Regions from separate parts of the Vreelandella arctica genome, predicted to be linked through region 2. Evidence: riboswitches for the same ligand, from Rfam matches in the RefSeq annotation. Region 2 holds a riboswitch; the other holds the start of a gene.
What was found. A riboswitch is a leader RNA that binds a small molecule or an ion and turns the genes downstream of it on or off. The one in region 2 is predicted to bind thiamine pyrophosphate.
Positions count from the first base shown of each region.

Region 1: another riboswitch for thiamine pyrophosphate. It lies ahead of V8L70_RS01030 (SLC5/6 family protein); the one in region 2 lies ahead of thiM (hydroxyethylthiazole kinase).

Region 1 covers NZ_JBANSN010000001.1:233,124-243,157, reverse strand. Annotated here, with positions in the region: gene arfB (alternative ribosome rescue aminoacyl-tRNA hydrolase ArfB) at 1-348, shown strand, start outside; gene V8L70_RS01060 (DUF1289 domain-containing protein) at 380-601, shown strand; gene V8L70_RS01055 (proline racemase family protein) at 613-1,677, opposite strand; gene V8L70_RS01050 (alcohol dehydrogenase catalytic domain-containing protein) at 1,677-2,867, opposite strand; gene V8L70_RS01045 (NnrU family protein) at 3,041-3,619, opposite strand; gene V8L70_RS01040 (magnesium transporter CorA family protein) at 3,761-4,729, opposite strand; gene V8L70_RS01035 (sensor domain-containing diguanylate cyclase) at 4,897-6,321, opposite strand; gene V8L70_RS01030 (SLC5/6 family protein) at 6,385-7,764, opposite strand; TPP riboswitch at 7,754-7,861, opposite strand; gene V8L70_RS01025 (peroxidase-related enzyme) at 7,905-8,507, opposite strand; gene V8L70_RS01020 (hypothetical protein) at 8,698-9,390, shown strand; gene V8L70_RS01015 (CoA-acylating methylmalonate-semialdehyde dehydrogenase) at 9,491-10,034, opposite strand, start outside.
Region 2 covers NZ_JBANSN010000006.1:169,062-179,095, forward strand. Annotated here, with positions in the region: gene V8L70_RS07655 (metal ABC transporter ATP-binding protein) at 332-1,066, shown strand; gene V8L70_RS07660 (metal ABC transporter permease) at 1,050-1,940, shown strand; gene V8L70_RS07665 (metal ABC transporter solute-binding protein, Zn/Mn family) at 1,976-3,052, shown strand; gene ampC (class C beta-lactamase) at 3,223-4,359, shown strand; gene V8L70_RS07675 (cupin domain-containing protein) at 4,516-5,181, shown strand; gene V8L70_RS07680 (DUF6164 family protein) at 5,190-5,558, opposite strand; gene gloA (lactoylglutathione lyase) at 5,568-6,104, opposite strand; gene V8L70_RS07690 (hypothetical protein) at 6,349-6,693, shown strand; TPP riboswitch at 6,748-6,846, shown strand; gene thiM (hydroxyethylthiazole kinase) at 6,870-7,679, shown strand; gene thiE (thiamine phosphate synthase) at 7,669-8,292, shown strand; gene V8L70_RS07705 (LysR family transcriptional regulator) at 8,289-9,209, shown strand; gene V8L70_RS07710 (DoxX family protein) at 9,274-9,708, shown strand; gene V8L70_RS07715 (DODA-type extradiol aromatic ring-opening family dioxygenase) at 9,766-10,034, shown strand, end outside.

The DNA of each region.
Region 1 (10,034 bases), on a different contig from region 2:
GGTGCTGGCGGCCAGAACGTCAATAAAGTCGCTTCAGCAGTACATTTACGCTTTGATATTCTGAGCTCTACGCTGCCGCCTCTGTATAAAGAGCGCTTAATGGCGTTATCGGATCAGCGCATTAGCAAAGAGGGCGTGGTAATTATTAAAGCCCAGAGCCATCGAAAGCTTGAACTCAACAAAGAGGATGCGCTGGCACGTTTAAAAGAGCTGATTCAGAGTGCCACCAAGCAGCAAAAAGTACGCCGCCCCACCAAGCCCACCAAAGGCTCGCAGCGCCGTCGTGTTGATCACAAAACCCGTAAGGGAAAAATTAAGTCATTGCGCGGTAAAGTGTCGGCGTCATAATGCGCCAGCCAGTTCTTCAGAGCCTATCTTAATGAGCACATATTCTACCGTCCGCCCACTCTCGCCGTGCGTGCAGATCTGCCAGATCGAGCCATCCACTTCATTGTGCAATGGCTGCGGCCGTACGCTAGATGAAATTGCTGTCTGGGGCGCCATGACCGAGGCCGAAAAAGCCCCGGTATGGGAACGCTTGGAAAGCGAAGGCTATGTCTCTGATGGCCATGTTTCTAAAGACTACGTTTCCAAAGACTAAGTTTTCACAGACTACGACTCTAAAGACAATGCCGCAGGCTGATGACGGTCACTCAAGATATGATGCAACTCACCGCACGCCACCATCGGGTCATCACAGTTGATCACAATATCCGAGCGCGACAACACGTAACTGCGGCCGGTAATGGTATTTTCCACCACTTGGTAAGCGCCTTCCTGATGCGTGCCAATGAAGGTGCCGATAAACCCCGTTTCACGCAGTGAAACCGTCTCTAGTTTGTCGCCTATACTCAAACGCCCTTCATAGTTCATCAATGCCAGGCGTGCCGAGGTACCAGTACCCGTTGTACTACGGCAAATAACGCCAGGATGAACATAGGTGGTTGAGCGTGAACGTATATAACCTTCCGTTACCTTCTCTTCAGGTCCCATAAAGTGCAAAAACGGCAGTGGCCCTACGTCACCCAGCGTGTAGTGGGAAAAGCCTCGCTGCGCTTTAATCGCTTCGACGATTTTATAGGCACACTCGGATAGCGCACGCTCTTCATCACGCGTCAGTTTAAAGCCCAATTCAGTGGCATCCACTAACGCATAAAAACCACCGCTGTAGGCGATGGAGTATGTGACATCACCAATGCCCGGCACATCAATCGTATCGCGATAGGTGTCGATATAGCTGGGCAAGCCGCCACAGGTAACTGACTCCACCACGCCGTTATGCACTTTGGCTTCGATCTGCACCAAGCCTGCCGGCGCTTCCAGCTTAAAGCGCTGTATCCCTTCCTGCTTGGGCACAATACCGCTCTCCAGCACAGCTGTCGCGGTACACAAGGTGTTAGAGCCAGAGTAAATGGGATAGCCCATTACTTCCATAATGATATATCCCGCGACCGCTTCCGGGTGGCTGGGAGGCACTAACAAATCGACTGACATTTCTGGAATGCCGTAGGGCTCTTCAAGCAGCAAGCGACGTAAACCGTCGGCGTCATCGCGCAGGTACTCCATCTGCTCGCGCACAGTGGCGCCAGGCAAAATATCGATGCCACCGGTGACAATACGGCTAACATCGCCACCGGCGTGAGTATCCATTAACTGGATGGTATGGAGGTTAGGCACTAGTGGCGCTCCTGAGCGTCAGAAGAGGAATTTTCGAGGGCGAACGGAGCACCATGAGAGGCCCACTGGGCATCGGGAACAAGCACAATTTTACCCAGATAGTTGCTGTCCCGATTAACAAAATAGCGCTCGGCCGCATGCAGATTGGAAAGCTTAAATGCCGCATGAAGCACAGGCTTTAATTCACCGCTGCGTATCCATGCCACAAGCTGTTCAGCCTCTTCACGGGTGCCGTGGGAAACGCCAAAAATCTGCACTTGGTACAGATAAACGCGCGTCCACATCATTTCGCTCAGATTGCCACCGCTGGCACCAGCAATGGAAAGGCGCGGGTAGCTCTTGCGCCCCTGCATATCAACAATCATGGTGTCGATAAATAGATTGGTCATTTCACCGCCGACCAGATCCATCACCGCATCGATCGGTTTACCGCTGGTCGTTTCCAGCACGCGATCCACAAACGTCGGCAAGTCGCCACGGTCAATCACCGCTTCTGCGCCTAGTGCTTTGAGTGCGTCAGCTTTGTCTAGCTGGCTTACCGCATAGGGAATAGCGCCCACAACGCGGCAGAGCTGAATCAGTGCGGTCCCCACGCCACCGCTGGCACCACTGACCAACACGCGCTCACCAGCACTCACCTTGGCGGCGGTCATCATGTGGTAAGCAGTTTGATACGAACACATGCCCATTGAGGCAAGCTCTGCATCGTGCAGCTCAGGGTTGGGCACGTGATAAAACTGATCAGCAGGGACAGCGATATACTCAGCAAAACCGCCGTCGGCGCCATGGCCGTAGTAGTCAGGGGTGAGGTTAATATCACGGCGCTCGTCGGCGTAGATATTAAAATCGAGCAGCCCTCGCTGGCCAATGCGCTTTGCGTCGACCCCCTCTCCGACCGCCACGATACGACCTGCCACATCGGCCCCTTGAATACGCGGGAAGGTAAGCGTCGGGGTGCCGCCCATGGCAAAGGAAGTTACATCACCTTTATCTTTGGTGGGGTAAAGGCCTTCACGCGCTTTTCGGTCAGTATTGTTCTTTGCCGTAGCAGTCACCTGTACCAGCACTTCGCCCGCCTTGGGCTTAGGTGTAGCGACATCCGGATGGTACTCCAATTTGTCGATACCGCCATGTCCAGTCAATAGCATGGCGGCCATCGTCGGCGGCACCGTGTGTTCAGTTTCGGCCATGAGCTGACTCCTTAATATGGGTATATTGGCGCTCAAATGACAATAACAAACTCTTGCCGAGTCTCAAAAGCCATATAAGCGGCAATGGCGGCAACGCGTGGTTGCGAGGCCGCCAGAAGAACAAAGCACACTTATTAATATTAGCCAATACAGATATTAATTAAACATAAGCATTAGCTAAAGACAGGGACACCAATCAACGCGGTGTGCAAGTAAAAAGCAAAGACGACATACGCCACCAGCCCGATGAGTACGGTAGAAATAGTAGCCATTTTCGTGGTGCTAACTGGCGCAGCTGGCGTTAAACGACCACGCTTTTTGGCAGCTTTAAACGCCAGGATTGCCCAGATAAGAAAGGCTGCAAAAAAAATAATATCGCCTAAGCGGCCGTTGGCTAGCAGGTGAGCAAACGCCCATATTTTCACTGACAGCATCATCGGGTGGCCAAGCTTGGCCTTAATAGCATTATGGGGAACATAAGCCGCCACTAGCATAATAAAGGCAGGCAGCATGAGCAGCGCGACCGCATGGCGCATTCCCATGGGTGGTTGCCACACATAAATGGGGTCAAGGCGCATCTGGCCAAAGCCGTAAATGGCAATTGCCAAACCGATCACAGACACTGCCGAGTAGGCTATTTTCCACGTGGTTTCGCCGAATTTGGCAATTTGCTGCTGACGCCAATTTTCAGCGAAGATACGTACAGAGTGACTGCCTAAAAAAATCAGCAGCCCGATGATCATAATGGTCATGAAAAATGCTCCCAGTGAAAATGCTAGTCGACGGCTTGATGCCTTATAGTCTTGGTCGCTGCAGAGGATGCCACACTCACCCCTCAACCACCTATGCATGCGTCAACTTTTCGTTTCCTGGCGAATCGTTCACTGACGAGCTTAGAACCAGTGTTTGCGTTTAAATAACCAAATCAATATGCCGCCGATGCCCAGCATTGCTCCCAATACAAAAAAGTAGCCGTACTCATAGCGCAGCTCGGGCATATTTTCGAAGTTCATGCCGTAAATCCCAGCAATAAATGTCAGGGGTACAAAAATTGCGGTAATAACGGTGAGAACACGCATGGTGATATTTAGCTGATGAGAAGAAATAGAGATATAGCCATCGACTAAGTCACCACAAATGTCATAGTACATTTGGGTCAAGGTATAGAGACGTTCAAAGCGGTCCGCCACATCGTTAATAGCGTGCAGGGTTTCGCTCTCTTCTCGGGGCAGATGCTCGTAGTCATAAGCCGTCAGTTCTTGAGTAATGCCTTTGTGGTAACTAAAAATGCGGCGCATTTTGACCAATCGAGAGCGATAAGTAATGATTTTGCGCATCAAGACATCGTTGCCGTCTTCTAACAGTTCATCCTCTAGATCGCTTAATTCAGTTTCAAACTCAAGCAGGCTATCGATATAAAATCCGGCTGAGATATACATAACGCGCAGCGCGACCTGCTCCGGCGAATGCGCCAAAAGTGCTCTTCCGTGCTCGTTAAATAGCCGCTCAATGCTTAACGCTTCACCAGGATGGAGCGTAACCAAAAACCGTTCGCCCACAAAAAAACAGACCTGTTGAGGCAAATAGTTCAGCTCGGCATCGAATGAGGAGATGCCGCGATAAATAATCAGCGTATGGTTATCAAACTCTTCTATTTTAGGCGGATGACGCTCTTTATGGGCATCTTGAATCGCCATCGGGTGAAATTCGAATGCCTCTAAAATCGACCGTTCGCTCTGCTGGGTCTCCCCCTGCATATCAATCCAAATATGGCTTCCCGGCGTAGCCCGCCACACAGCTATCAGGCTTTCACCGCCCTCATGGGTCTCGCCTTCAGGCGTGGTCAGAATAGTTCGAATCATGATCGTCCTTGAATATTTCCGGTCTCGGGGTTTGTACGAAAAGTCGCTGAGCGAAGACCAGACTAGGCAAAAATAGGCGAAAAAACGGAGTTTACAGAGTGTAAATGAGTATTTTGAGCCGATTTTTAACAACGTATGGGCGAGCGCAAGCAGTTTTCGTACCAAGCCTAAGAAGCACTATCCAAAGGCTGCACTATACGAACTTGGGCTTTTCCCAAGCGCTTGGCATCATACATGGCAACATCGGCTCGCTTTAATAGCTCGTTGGCCGTTTCAGCACTAGTCGGCATGTACATGACAACACCTATGCTTGCACTGATATTCAGCGCCGCATTGCCAGCAGCAAACGGCTCTTCAATCACCTGTATTAATTTTTTAGCCAACGGCTCAATCGCCATGGACTCACTGCCTTCTAATAGCAAGACAAACTCGTCTCCGGCCCACCGCGCTATATAGTCGGTTTCACGGACGGCCCCCGCCAATCGTTTAGCCATCACACGCAGCAGCTCATCCCCCATGGCATGGCCATGAGTGTCGTTAATCGCTTTAAAACCATCCAGGTCCATGAATAAAACTGCTAAGGGCTTTTGAGTACGCCGAGCGCGGGCCATCGCATCAGGCAGGCGTTCATCCAGGGCGCGTCGATTCGGCAGTTTGGTTAATACGTCTTCACGGGCCTGTTGATCGCGCAAGCGCTCTAGCTGCTGCCGTTCGGTAATATCATGGATAAAAAGACTGCGTCGTTCGCGGCCATCAATGGTCAATGTCTTGATGCGGACCTCGACGGGCAGTTCCTTGCCATCATGGCACCGCGCTGTAAAGGTGATAGGGGCTTGATCACTCTCAGTTGGCAAGCCATTCGGAAAGAGTAGTTGTGTGATTGGCCTTGCCAGCACCGCCTTGCGTGGCCAACCAAACATTAGCTCAGCCGCTCGATTCCAATCCAGAATAACGCCCTGTGAATCAACGCTGATATAGGCGTCATAGGCGGATTCAATGACCAGGTTGAGCTCGTTGGTGCGCCGTTCAATTTGGCACTCCATACTGTAATGAAGCTCGCTCAACGCTCGCTGAGATTCCTGTGCTTTTTTTCTCTCTCGGATCAGCCGCTCACGCAGGCGAATTTCATCAGTCACAATCGCCGCTAAATCTTTCAAAGCCGCCAGTTCCTGCTCACTAAGAGTACGAGGTTTAATATCAATCGCGCAGAGGGATCCCAATGCAAGTCCATTGGAGGTGCACAGCGGAATACCCGCATAAAAGCGAATCCCATTCGGGGCGGTCACATGGGGGTTTTGCGCAAATCTAGGATCCTTGCGTGCATCTTCAACAATTAACGGCTCTGAGGCCGTCACTGTATAAGCGCAAAAAGCCACATCTCGCCCTGTCTCGCGGGTTTCCACGCCCACGCGCGACTTAATCCACTGACGCTCAGCATCAATCAACGTGATCGTTGAGATAGGCACATTTAGTAACTGGGTAACCAACCTGGTGACGCGATCAAACGCCGGTTCATCCGGGGTATCTAATAGTTCAAGCTCATAAAGAGCGGCTAACCGCGCCTCTTCATTAGATGCTATGGGGTAGCTCATTGTCATGTCACCCATTCAGGGAGGTGTAGGTCTACCAGCATATCGCGACCAGCACTTTTCTGCTTACTGCTTATTATTTTTACTCATACTCGCGAGCAACACACTAACCAGCGTAGAGGCGACTATCGCGCCGACAAACGGCCCCAGCGTAGGAATACTGCCTGGAAAACTGGCAGCTACCACTCCCGCGATGAGACTGCCCTGACCGAACCACCCTGGAATAATGGCACCCAGCAATCCTGCAACGCCTCCCGCAACAGCCGAAAAAGGGGTCATGCGCTGCCACAGACCTAGCAGCACAGGCACCACAATGGCAGCACACAGTAAGTCAGCAATCAGGAATAGCCGCAGTACCGACAGCCCCTGCAAAGCAATCACTACCACCGGTATCATCAATGCAATCGTGACCCAGCGGGCAGCGGCGATGGAAACACCCCGCTGTTCGCTGCGCGACACCACCAGGGAAGCGATACCATTTTGTAACGTATCCACACTGGAGGCCACCAAGGTGACTGCCAGCACTAAGGCAGGTAGCGTCAGCCAAGCTGGGGCCTTCGTTAGCAGGGCGAAAAACGGCATCGGCGGCTCGCCAAGGCGAACCCCACTCATTGTCGCCAGCATGCCCAAACCACCAATTAGCATCACGACGACGACGGTCATACCGCCGCCTAGCCAAGCGCCACGGCCCAGGCTTTGATCGTCCCTTGCCGCCCAAACACGCTGCCAATACCCCTGGTGGAAAAGGTTCGCTGCGGTGACGGCGATGACCAGCGTTAACGCAACGCTCAGCGCGCTGGTAACGGGGATTGAAGGCAGCGTTGCCTCGCTAGGCATTGTGGGTAGGCGCCATAACGTAACGCTACCCACCGCCAACAGAAGCGCTAGCAACAGCCATGCCTGCCACCGGTCCGTGGCAAGGCTGGCGCGCAAACCGCCAACCGCCGTATACACCAGAGTGGTGAGGGCAACGCCAATAATCACCAGCGCGGGCGGCACATCTGACAATAGCGCTGTGATGGCCCCTATGGCGGTGAGCTCCGCTGCCAGAAAACAGGCCATATAGCCAACCGACACTAACGTTACCCAGCGCCGCACGCCTGGGCCATAGCACGCTTCTGCAAACTCGGCGATGCTGCGCCCTTCCGGCAACGCACGGCGAATTTTTGGCCCGTAGAGTCCTAACACAATAAACGGCAGTGCCGACCCGAGCGCATAACCTGCTAATGCGAGGGGGCCAACAAAGGCGCCAATTTCGGGCGGGGCAAAGAGTATCCACGCCCCCATGCCGGAGGCAAGAAAGGAGAGACCAAGGGTTGAAGCTGTTTGTGAGTTGCGAGCCGTCACATAATCATCAACGGGGCCATCCACCCAGCGAGCCCGTAGACCTAAATAAGCAAAGCAGCACAGCGCCGCGCCAAGCACGGCTGACGTCAGATATAGCATGTCGCACTTCCTCCGCCGGTACGAACCGGATCAGGTTCCAGGGTCTGCGCAGCGCGCATTCTCAGCCCTTGCAAGCAGGGCTCCCCTGGCGACAGTGAATGAAGACGGTATCGTCAACCAAAAACGCGTCTTAGTAAAGTTTAAGGTGTGTTGGCAGCCTCTGCGCGGGGCACTCGCCCCATCAAATAGAACTCCGCATTGGGCGGCGTACCCGCCAGGGTGACCAATCGATTCGACAGACCAAAAAACGCCGCGATGGCGCCTATATTCCAGCAGTCCTCTTGGCTAAAGCCTTCTTGCCGCAGGCGCGTGCGCCACTCATCGGTCATTTCACCGACATCAATGGCACAATGCATGGCAAAGTCGAGCATGACGCGGTGGCGCTCACTAATCGGTGCCACGCGATGGTTGATGGCGACCTGATCCGCAAGCAGCGGGTCTTTGCTGTATATGCGCACCAGTGCCCCATGCGCCACCACGCAATACAAGCAGCGATTGCGCGCACTGGTAGCGACCACAATCATCTCTTTCTCGGCTTTAGTGAGCGTGTCAGATTCACGCTCCATTAGCGCATCATGGTAGGCAAAGAAAGCACGAAACTCAGCAGGACGATGGGCCAACATTAAAAATACATTAGGCACAAACCCTGCCTTTTCCTGGACGGCCAAAATAGTATGGCGAATATCGTCGGGCAGATCATCTAACGTTTCTGGTACATTAAAACGGCTTAATGGAGCAGACATAATCACCTCTTTATTGTTAAGTTTAACCATCTCATAAAAACGACTTAGCCTTTACGTAACAAAACGCTAACTTAAGTGACTTTTAATTAGCGGCCCTGCTCGCCATACTGATGTAACGACCTGCAATAGCTGGCATAAAAGAACCGCGCGCATAACGCTTAATAATCAGTTCGTTCAAAGGGACACTGACATGAGCCATAACGAAGCAAAAGAACACATCTCCGGTCGTCTAAACGAACTGTTTTCTGACCCCTACCAAGCGTTTGAAAATGATACGGATGAGCGCCAGCTACATATTCGGATCATGCTGCATATGTTACTGGCCCGCCCCATGACGCGGGGCCAAATGACCTTGAGAGTCATTCATGGCTGGGAAAATGGTGGGTTTGAGCCCGACGATCTTCAGCATGTCGACTACACCCTCAGTAACGTTTCTGACTTCAAACGAGCAGTGCAGGATTTTGAACACGCCTCCAAGCACAACACACCTTTACCTGCTGACCAAACCGCCATTCTAGCTGCCCCGCTAGCCGATGCGATTGCAGAGGCCAGAGCAGAAGGTCAAGACCTCGCCAGCGGCATTCGTCATACACCAGCGCGCTGGCCAGCGTTTGAGGGCGGCTTGGCACTCTATACGCTGTTTAAAATGTACCACCGCCTGATTTATGGCGAAGATGACACCTACCGCTGCTCGCAATGCATGACGCCGCTTGGTTTGCGCGAAATACATGAGTTTCACCTTGAAGAAGGTGAGTTCGCGCTGCTGGTGCCGCCAGCCCAGGACTTCATGAACGAACATTCCCTGCTGGTGTTGCATGAAAGCCAACTTGGCCCCACTGAACAACTGTTGGAAGAAAGCTTGCCGTTGTTTGATAACTTTTAAATCACGATATGCCGATTCATCGGCTCGGCTTTGGCCGCACCCGCTATCAATTGACCCCGCTTAATGCGGGGCCAGCATCAGGCATTGAATAGTGCTTCATTTAGCCAAGCGAAATCGTACTATTAATGCCACTGGAAACATTCTCTGGTTCAAACCAACGCGCTGTGACGGTTTTGGTTTGCGTCCAGAAGGCAATCGCCTGTTTGCCGTTAGGCCCTAAATCCCCCAGCTTTGATGCCCGCGAGCCAGTGAAGCTGAAGTAGGCAACCGGTACGGGGATGGGCACATTGATACCAATCTGACCCACGTCGATATCGGTTTCAAAACGACGAGCAATCCAACCAGAGTTAGTAAAGATAGAGGTGCCATTGCCGTTGGGGTTGGCGTTGATAAACTCGATCGCTTCGTCGAGGGTTTCAACACTGACCACACACAGTACAGGCCCAAAAATCTCTTCACGGTAAATGGTCATATCTGCGGTCACATCCGCAAACAGAGTGGGGCCCACGAAATTACCGTTGGGGTAGCCCTCCACTTGAACATTGCGACCATCGACCATCAGTTTGGCGCCCTCTTTTTCACCTGCATCGATTAAACGCAGCACACGATCACGAGCAGCTGGCGACACCAGCGGCCCCAAATCG
Region 2 (10,034 bases):
GTTTTTACGCCAACTGCCTGCGCCAATCTCCCCCACTTATTTGTGACTCTAAAAAGCGCTGTCGGCAGTTTTCGGCTAGCGCTTTTTCGTTGTCAGCGCGGCATTAACGCGTAAAATATTCAGCAATTTTTTGGCTTTTCCAAATGTTATGTTATAACCTATTTGAAATTACACGAGGCCGCCTGATGAGTGAGCATACGCACCGCCATAACAAGGAAGGTCCTTGTCACTTCTCCTTGATGTCATTATCGGCTGTTAAACGGCTGTTGTTTGTCACCGTGCCGTTGTTGGTGCTTTGGTGTTTGGTGGTTTGGGCTGGTGGGTGGCTAGGATGAGTCAGCGCTCTTTATCACGCTGTCAGTTGCATAATCTGCATTTGGCTCAAGCGCGCCGCACGGTGCTTGAACACCTTGAGGGCGACTTTCAACCGGGCGCCATTACCGCGCTGATCGGCGCTAACGGGGCCGGTAAAAGCACGCTGATTCAGGCGATTATGGGTGAACTGCGGCCGATTAACGGTGAAGTGGTTTGTACGGTACCCAAAGAGCGCCGGGCGTGGCTGCCCCAACAGTTGGCGTTAGACCTGACCTTCCCGATGAGTGTGGAAGAGCTGGTGATGACTGGCAGTTGGCCCAGCCACGGCGCGTTAACCGGCTACTGTGCAGCGCACTATCGCAAGGGTCGCGAGATCATGGCGCGGCTGGGGATCTCGCACTTGGCCCACCGCCCCTTGGGCGAGCTTTCCGGTGGTCAGCGCCAGCGCGCACTGATCGGCCGCACACTGATGCAGGAAGCCGAACTGCTGCTGCTTGATGAGCCGTTTGCCAACGTGGATAGCGAGACCGTGGATATTTTGATCCGCATCCTGCGCCAGATGGCGGACGACGGCGCGACGATTATTGTCGTGCTCCACGATATGGATCACCTGCAACGCTTGGCCGATGAAGTGTTGATGCTAAACGGCGGCCATGGCCGTTGGGTCGCGCCGAGTGCGCTTACTGATCACCATTCACCCGCGCAAGTGGTGCCGTTTACTCTCGGAGGTCGTCATGCTGGATCTGCTTAATGCGTGGCTGATCAGCCCCTTCGATTACGGCTTTATGCGCCGTGCGGTGGTGGGTGGTTTGGCGCTTTCGCTGGCCGCCCCGCCGCTGGGAGTGTTTTTGGTGCTGCGCGGCATGAGCCTGATTGGTGACGCCATGGCCCACGCCATTCTGCCGGGCGTTGCGCTGGGGTTCCTGCTGGCAGGGTTTTCGCTGCCGATCATGAGCATTGGCGGGGTACTGTTTGGCTTAATGGTCGCGCTGCTGGCAGGGGCGGTCTCAAAAATGGGCGGCCAGCGCGAAGATGCCGCCATGGCGAGCTTCTTTATCATTTCGCTGGCCGCCGGTGTCATGCTGATTTCGATTGGCGGCAGCAGTGTAGATCTTACCCATGTGCTGTTTGGCTCGATTCTGGCAATCAACTCCACCGCGCTACTACTGATTGCAGGCATCAGCACGCTGATTGTGGTGACGCTGGCCATCGTGTTTCGCGCATTAGTGGTGGAGTGTTTAGACCCGCTGTTCTTACGCGGCCAAAGCCGCCGTAGCGGTTGGGTGCACAGCGTGTTTTTGGGGTTACTGGTGCTGAACTTAACCGCCGGCTTTCAAACCCTGGGCACGCTAATGGCGGTGGGCTTGATGATGCTGCCTGCTACCTCCGCACGCTTTTGGAGTAAACGGCTTGAGGGGTTGATCGGCATCGCGATTGTACTGGCCATGGTGGCGAGTACTGGCGGCCTGCTGCTCTCTTTCCATCTGGATATTCCTTCTGGCCCGAGCATTATTCTGCTGGCCGGGGCGGGGTATCTGTTTTCGGCCCTGTTTGGTCGCTATCACAGCTTGGCAGCCAAGCTGCGGCGTAAGACAACGCCATTGGCCGTGGAGCAAGGGTCTTAATCGTCCCTATTTATACTTATCGTAAGGAGTGTTGCATGTCGCTTGCCTATTTATCCTATCGGCCGTCGCGCTGGTTAGTGGGTGTTTCCGCCCTGCTGGCACTGCCTGCCGCTATCGCTGATGAACGCGTTCAGGTGGTGACCAGTTTCTCGATACTGGCGGATATGGTGGAAAACGTAGGCGGCGAGCATGTTGAGGTGACCTCGCTGGTGGCTGCCGACGGCGATGCCCACGTCTACTCCCCCAGCCCCGGAGACGCCCGCTCTCTAGCGAACGCGGATTTGGTGGTGTTCAACGGTCTGCTGTTTGAGGGCTGGATGGAGCGTTTGATTAGCGCCAGCGATTATTCAGGTGCACTGGTCACCGCGACGGATGGCGTTGAACCACTCTCTTTCGCTGAGCATGAAGACCATGACGAGCACGGCCATGAGGAGCATGGGCATGACCAGCACGCTCACGAAGAGCAGGATCATGAAGAGCATGGGCATGACGACCACGCCGATCACGACCATGGTAATGAAGACCCGCACGCTTGGCAGGATATGCAGCAAGCCGAGGTGTATGTCGCCAATATTCGTGACGGTTTAATCGCCGCGGATGCCGATAACGCCGATGCTTACCGCGCCAATGCGGAGCAGTATTTACAGGAAATGGTCGAGGTAGACGCCGAGATTCGTGCGCTAATTGATGAGATTCCGGCTTCCACCAGCGTGATTACCGGCCACGACTCCTTTGGCTACTTTTCCAGCGCTTACGGGGTGAACTTTCTCTCTCCGGTGGGGCTTTCGACCGAAGCCGACCCCAGTGGCGCCAGCATGGCCGCGCTAGTGGATGTGATTGCGCAGGAGAACGTACAGGCGCTGTTTCATGAGAACATGACCAATCAGTCGATCATCAACCAGCTCGCCGAAGAGACCGGCCTGCCGATCGCCGGTACGCTTTACGCCGATGCATTGACCGCAGAAGGCGAAGCCAGCACTTACCTGGGCATGATGCGCCACAATGCCCGTGTGCTGCATGATGCGTTAGCAGAGCCCGGATATATAAAGCCCGGTCATGACGATCATGAGCGTGACCACGATGACCATGACCACAGTGAGCATAATCACTAAGCCGATAGGGTTATAAACGCTGCTCACGTCGTGATAGATATGAGCAGCCATATCACCAATCATCTTTATCACGCTCTTTGCGGCTGGCCATACCCCTAACTTACTTGCCGCACCCACTACCACAGGATCTTGGTATGCGTAAGTTAGTAGCGGTAACAACCTCCTTTCTCATGACCAACTCACTCCTGCTCGGCAGCGCTGCCTGGGCGCTTGAAACAGCCGATAGCGACGCAGTTGAAGCGCTGGTGAACGAGACTATCGCCCCACTGATGGATGAGCACCGCATCCCGGGCATGGCGGTCGCGCTGAGCATCAACGGCCAGCAGCACTACTTTAATTATGGCCTCGCCAATCAAGAAGCGGGGATTCCGGTCGCCGATGAGACGCTGTTCGAGCTGGGCTCCATCAGTAAGATTTTCACTGCGGCGTTAACAGGCTACGCGCAGGCCAGCGGTGCGCTTTCGCTTTCCGACGCGGCCAGCGAGCACCTGCCTGCCCTTGAAGGCAGTGCCTTCGATGAGATCACATTGCTGGAATTGGGCACTTACACCGCGGGTGAACTGCCGCTGCAGTTTCCCGAGGCGGTTAACAACGAAGCGGCAATGGTCGACTACTATCGCCAGTGGCAGCCTGAATCCACGCCTGGCAGTCATCGGCTCTACTCCAACCCGAGCATAGGGCTGATGGGGTATTTAACCGCCCAACGTCTCGGAAAGCGTTATGCAGCATTGATGGAGGAACATCTCTTCTCACCGTTAGGGCTTGACCACAGTTTTTACCAAGTGCCTGAAGCACAGCAGGCGCACTACGCTTACGGTTACTCGAAAGAAGATGAGCCGATTCGGGTGAACCCCGGCGTATTGGATGCTCAGGCTTACGGCTTGAAATCAACTGCTGCAGATGTGCTCACTTTTGTGGAAGCCCACATGAATGACTCAGCGCTGGAAGCCCCCCTACGCCAAGCCCTGACGGCCACGCGCACGGGGTACTTTGAGGTCGGCAATATGACCCAGGGGCTGGGCTGGGAAAGCTACGCCTACCCAGTAACGCTTGAGCAGCTGCTGGCAGGTAACTCACTTGAGATGATATTAGAGCCCAACCCTGCCAACCGCTTAACGCCCCCTTTAGCCCCTCGGCAAGAGGCGCTTTATAACAAGACCGGCTCAACCAACGGCTTTGGCGGCTATGTGGCTTTTGTGCCCAGCGAGCAGATCGGCATTGTGATGCTGGCTAACCGTAACTACCCCAATGGTGCCCGCATAGAAGCAGCGCACCAACTGCTTACCGCACTGGCAGAAGCCCACTGAGTCTCTCTCGCTTAAAACAGTCTAATGCCGCCGTTGGCGGCATTTTTTATGGCATCATCGCTAAGATCAAACAACCTAAAGTTGCATTTTTCGCTGTCAATAAGGAGACTATTACTCCTCCCCGATACTTACCTTCACTGCGAAGAGCCCTTTCCCATGCGTCTAAACGCCGATTTTAGCCACTTTGCCTGTGTTACCCCGGAAGAGTATCAGTGGGTCGATTCCCCCAGTGCGGGGGTCGAGCGCATGATGTTTGACCGAATTGGTGATGAAGTTGCCCGTGCCACCAGTCTTGTTCGCTACGCGCCTAATACGCAATTTGAGCGGCATACCCACGGCGGCGGCGAAGAGATCCTGGTGTTGGAAGGCGTGTTCGCCGATGAGCATGGGCGCTACCCAGCCGGCAGCTACTTACGAAACCCCATCGGTACCGGCCACACGCCACAGATTGGCGAGGAAGGCGCGCTGATTTTTGTCAAACTGCACCAGTTTGACCCCAACGACACGCTCCAGCTGGCGGTACCTGCGCATCGGCTTCCCTGGCAGCCGGATCGTCGCCCGCGCATTGCCTACAAGATGCTGCACACCTACAAGCAGGAGCGCACCAGCCTGGAACGGTGGTCGGCGGGCACCTCCATCACTTACCCCACGCTGCTGGGCGGCCTGGAGTTTTTGATTCTTGAAGGCAGCCTAAGCGATAGCGAGCATAGCTACACGGCGGGCACCTGGTGTCGCTACCCCAGCGGCGCAGCCCCTGCACTCACCGCCGGTGAAAATGGCGTGATGATGTACCTCAAACGCGGTCATCTGCCGCCCGCATAGCTTAGTGCTTAGCTTCGTGATAAGCCCAGAAACGGCAGCAGCGTAAGAGCCGCAATAAGCCCCACGGCTAACAGCACCAGCACCACCTGCAGCGGGTGAGCGGCCAAGCGATGCCACAATGTTTCCGCGTCGCCCCGCTCAACCGCTGCTTGATGCTCACGCTGGACGCGGTCAAGGCGCTCCGCCTGATAGGCGTCTAGCGCGGCGATAGCCGCATCATGCTGATGTGGATTACGTAGCCAGATAGCATCGACCCCCAGGCGGAAAAAGCCCGCCTGGGTTTCATAGGTATCAAAGCCATGGTCGGCCAACAGGTCACGCACTTCCATGGCCTCTTCGTCGGTAACGTGGCGCAGCCGGAACAGTAGTTCAGCCATTGGCGTGCCTCATGCGTCGCTTTTACCCGCCATCAGGTCTGCCTGAATTACTTCGATCCAGTAGCCATCCGGGTCCTTAACGAAGATAACATCCTTCATTTTGCCCTGATCAGCGCGTTTTACGAAGGTGACGTCGTGCTCGTCAAACCATGCCTGTGCCGCTGCCAAATCCGGCACGTTAAAGCAGATGTGCCCAAAGCCCTGGGGCTCGGCATTGCCATCGTGATAGGCGAAATCTTCCTGGTTTTCAGTCCCCCAGTTGTGGGTCAATTCCAACAGCCCCTTCTGGCTAAACGTCCATACGGTACGCGCGTCAGTCTCTTCCGGCACGCTGTCGCTCGGCTCCACGTTGGCTAAAAAGTAGAGCGAGAACTGCATCTCCTCGAAATCCAGCCGCCGCAGTACCTGCATGCCAAACACTTTTGAGTAGAACGCCAGCGCCCGCTCGGGGTCTTTGACCCGCAGCATGGTGTGGTTTAAACGGAATCCTTGGGTTTGAGGCGGTGTATCGACGACACCAGGATGCTGCTCACCTTGAAAACTCATCACGCTCTCCTGTCGCTAATACTGTTCATTGACTCTATTGAGCCTCACATACCGCTTACCATGGGGGCTTTATTGCCAGAATGCTAGCCCTTACAAGCACGTAGGCAGTGTCGTATCGGGGCACCGGTAAGCGCACTAGCAATCCTAAACAAAAACCCTACACTTATTATCCATAAGATTTACAAAAGAAGTTCCCGCCACATGATCGATGCCCCTGATTGAGGGCGTCCTTCAGGAGGTTTTTATGACTGCGATTGATATGACGCTGGGTGATCACTTAACCCTCAAGCAACTTTCCAATGCGCTTCACAACGGCTTTTCGCCCATTGTTGAAGTGGAGTCGATGGATGGGATTTACAGAGTGCGCTTTCATCACGCTAACGGCGTGTCTGACCTCAGTGATAACAAAGGGCACGTCAGTACTTTTCTCGGCACGGGTGAAATCCGCGATACCTTAGGCCAACTTGGCTTGACCCACGGCGTGCTGACCTTCGCTGACCAGTGCGGTGACGAAATGATTGGGATAGAGGGGAAAGCCATAACGCCTGACGAGATGCTCACCTACGGCACGCGTATTTCGTTTCGTTAGATTGCCATCGTCTGTATCCAGGGGTTTACAGGGCTACTCCAGGCAAGGATAGTAAGCGCTCGACAGGGGCGCCCTCCGTTACGGTTGGGCTGAGACGCACCCTTTGAACCTGAACCGGATAACACCGGCGTAGGGAGTCATGGTACCGCTTACCACCTCCCCGCCGGGAGGATGCTATGACCCTACCTCCGCTTGGCGATTACCTTGCAACGCTGCGCGCAGTGACACCGTTAGTCCATTGCATGACCAATTATGTCGCCATGAACAGCACGGCCAACCTGTTGCTAGCCACGGGCGCGTCACCCGCAATGCTGCATGCTCCAGAGGAAGTGGCAGAGTTCACCGCTATTTCTGCCGGGCTGTCGATCAACATTGGTACCATCTCTGCCCACTGGGCGGACGCGATGTTGACCGCAGCGGCCACCGCCAGCCAGCACTCGATTCCCTGGGTATTAGATCCTGTCGCCGTTGGCGCGACCCGCTATCGACAATCGCTGTGCACGCGGTTACTCGCGTTAAAGCCTAGCGTGATTCGTGGCAATGCCTCTGAAATTCTGGCGCTTAATGGGTTAGCCAACCAAGGCCGCGGCGTGGACTCGACAGCTGCCGCCGACCAAGCCATAGACGCAGCGATAGCGCTAGCGCAAAAACATGGCTGCGTTGTCGCGATGACCGGTGAAAGCGACTGGGTGACGAATGGCACACAGCACTATCGTATTAACGGTGGCCACCCCTTAATGCCCCGTGTCACAACGTTAGGCTGCGGCCTTAGCGCACTGGTCACCGCCTTTGTTGCGGCCAACCGTGAAGCCCCGCTGGAAGCCACCGCCGCGGCGCTAGGCTGCTTTGCCGTCGCTGGCGAGCGGGCGGGCAGTACTGCTCAGGGCCCAGGCAGTTTCCAAGTCGCTCTGCTGGATGCGCTTTATCAACTTACCCCTGACGACCTCTCTGCTCATACTCAGTTGGAGTCACTCCATGCCGTATGATCTATCGCTTTATTTGGTGACCGACACTGCGCTTTGCGACGATTATGGCCTAGAGCAGACGGTTGAAGCAGCGGTAAGAGGTGGTGTGACCATCGTGCAGCTACGCGATAAGCATGCCAGCGATGAACAGATGGTTACTCAGGCCAAGCGGCTAAAAGCACTGCTGGCAGGCACCGGGGTGCCGCTCATCATTAACGACCGTTTACAGGTAGCGCTAGAGAGTCAGGCAGATGGCCTGCATGTCGGTCAGAGCGATGCCGCTGTTCAGGAAGCACGCCGAGCGCTAGGTGAACAGGCGATTATTGGCCTGTCGATCAATACCCTCGCTCAGCTCCAAGCGGCGCCCATGGCGTTAATTGATTACGTTGGCATTGGGCCCGTGTTTGCAACAGTGAGCAAACAGGACCACGCCCAGCCTATCGGCTTTGGCGGCTTGGCTTCGCTGGTCAAAGCGTGCCCACTGCCCAGCGTGGCGATTGGTGGGTTGAAAGCTGAGCATGCCATTAGTGTGCAGCGGGCGGGAGCGAACGGATTAGCGGTGATTTCAGCCATTTGCGGCCAACCCGATCCTTTCCAGGCGGCACGCGCCTTTCAGGTCGCTGCTGCGTCATGAACCAAATAGAGCATATCGTTGCTTTCGTGCGAGTCGCCGAGCTGGGTAGCTATACCCGGGCAGCTGAAGCACTCGATATTTCGCGTACCCGCGTGTCGCGTCAGGTCATGGCACTGGAGAAGGCACTCGGGGCGCGACTGATACAGCGCACTACGCGTCGCCTGCATCTCACGGAAGCAGGAGAGCGCTATTTAATGCGCGCCCAGGGTGTGCTGCAAGCGCTCGATGAAGCCGCTGCTGAAGTTGGCCAAGGTACCAGCGATGTGCGCGGCCGTTTACGCGTAAATGGGCCCATGAGTTTTGGTACCCGCTACTTAACGCCACTCGTCACCCAGTTTATGCTTACCCACCCGGCGCTTGACGTGCGCCTGGACCTTAATGACCGTCGCGTTGATCTACTTGAAGAGGGTTATGACGTGGCGATCCGTATCGGCAGCCTGCCCGACTCCAGCCTGGTGGCACGCCGCCTGACCCGCTGCCGTTTGCTGTTTTGTGCCTCCCCTGAGTATCTTGCCACCCACGGCGAACCCGTTAGCGTTAACGACCTTAATGAGCACCGCTGCCTGCGATATCGTAGTGGCCAGCAGAGCGCTGACTGGCAAATTGCTACGCAGTCTTTGACGGTTAATGGCCCACTGGAGAGCAATAATGGTGATGTACTGACCCAGGCTGCTGAAGCGGGCTTAGGCATCGCACAACAGCCCAGTTTTCTGGTCACGGAGAGTATTGTCAGCGGGCGGTTAGTGCCGATTTTAACCGACGAGCCCGCGGTGCGGCTCGACGTTCACGCGCTCTACCCTGCCCGGCGGTATCTGCCCGCCAAGGTGGAGCGCTTTATCGATCTGCTTACCGAGGCGTGGGGAGATCCACCTATTTGGGAACAGGCGATTGGATTGTCGCCTATTACGCAACAGTGATGTGCATAACGCGCTGATTATCTCACCCTGGCCTAGCTGTAAAGTAGCTCCATCAACCACACAGATGGAAGCTCCTCAAATGACGACTCAATCATCACTTACGGCCACTCCCTCTCTACAGCCTTATGCTATTACGCTTCTGCGCATCAGCCTCGGCGTTATGGCCCTCGCTCACGGTTTGCTCAAAGTGTTGGTATTTACCGTACCGGGTACGGTCGGCTATTTTGAGTCACTGGGTTTGCCGGGGGTCTTAGCCTACTTAACCATTGCTGCTGAAGTGGGCGGTGGGATAGCCCTTCTGCTCGGCGTATACACTCGCTGGGTAAGCCTAGCACTGGTACCGGTACTGCTGGGTGCCGCTTGGGTACACTTGGGTAACGGTTGGATGTTCTCGAATGCTGGTGGCGGTTGGGAATTCCCGGTGTTTTGGACGCTGGCCCTCATTACTCAAGCGGGTTTAGGAAGTGGTCACTGGGTGTTAAACCGTCGCTTCGCCTAACCTCATCACCGGCGCTTGCTCCACCGCAAGCGCCGGTACTACCGTGGAGATCTACCCATGTTACCTAGTCTATTTATTTCCCATGGTTCACCCATGCTGGCGCTGAATAAAACATCTGCCCATACGTTTCTGCGTGAACTTGGCAGTCAGCTCTCGCCTAAAGCGGTGGTAGTGGTTTCGGCGCACTGGGAGAGCAGCGAGCTACAGGTCAGTAGCAGCGCCAAACCGAAGACGATTCACGATTTTGGTGGCTTTCCGCAGGCGCTTTTTGATTTGCAATATGCCGCCCCTGGCGACCCTGAACTGGCTGAACGGCTGGCCGTGTT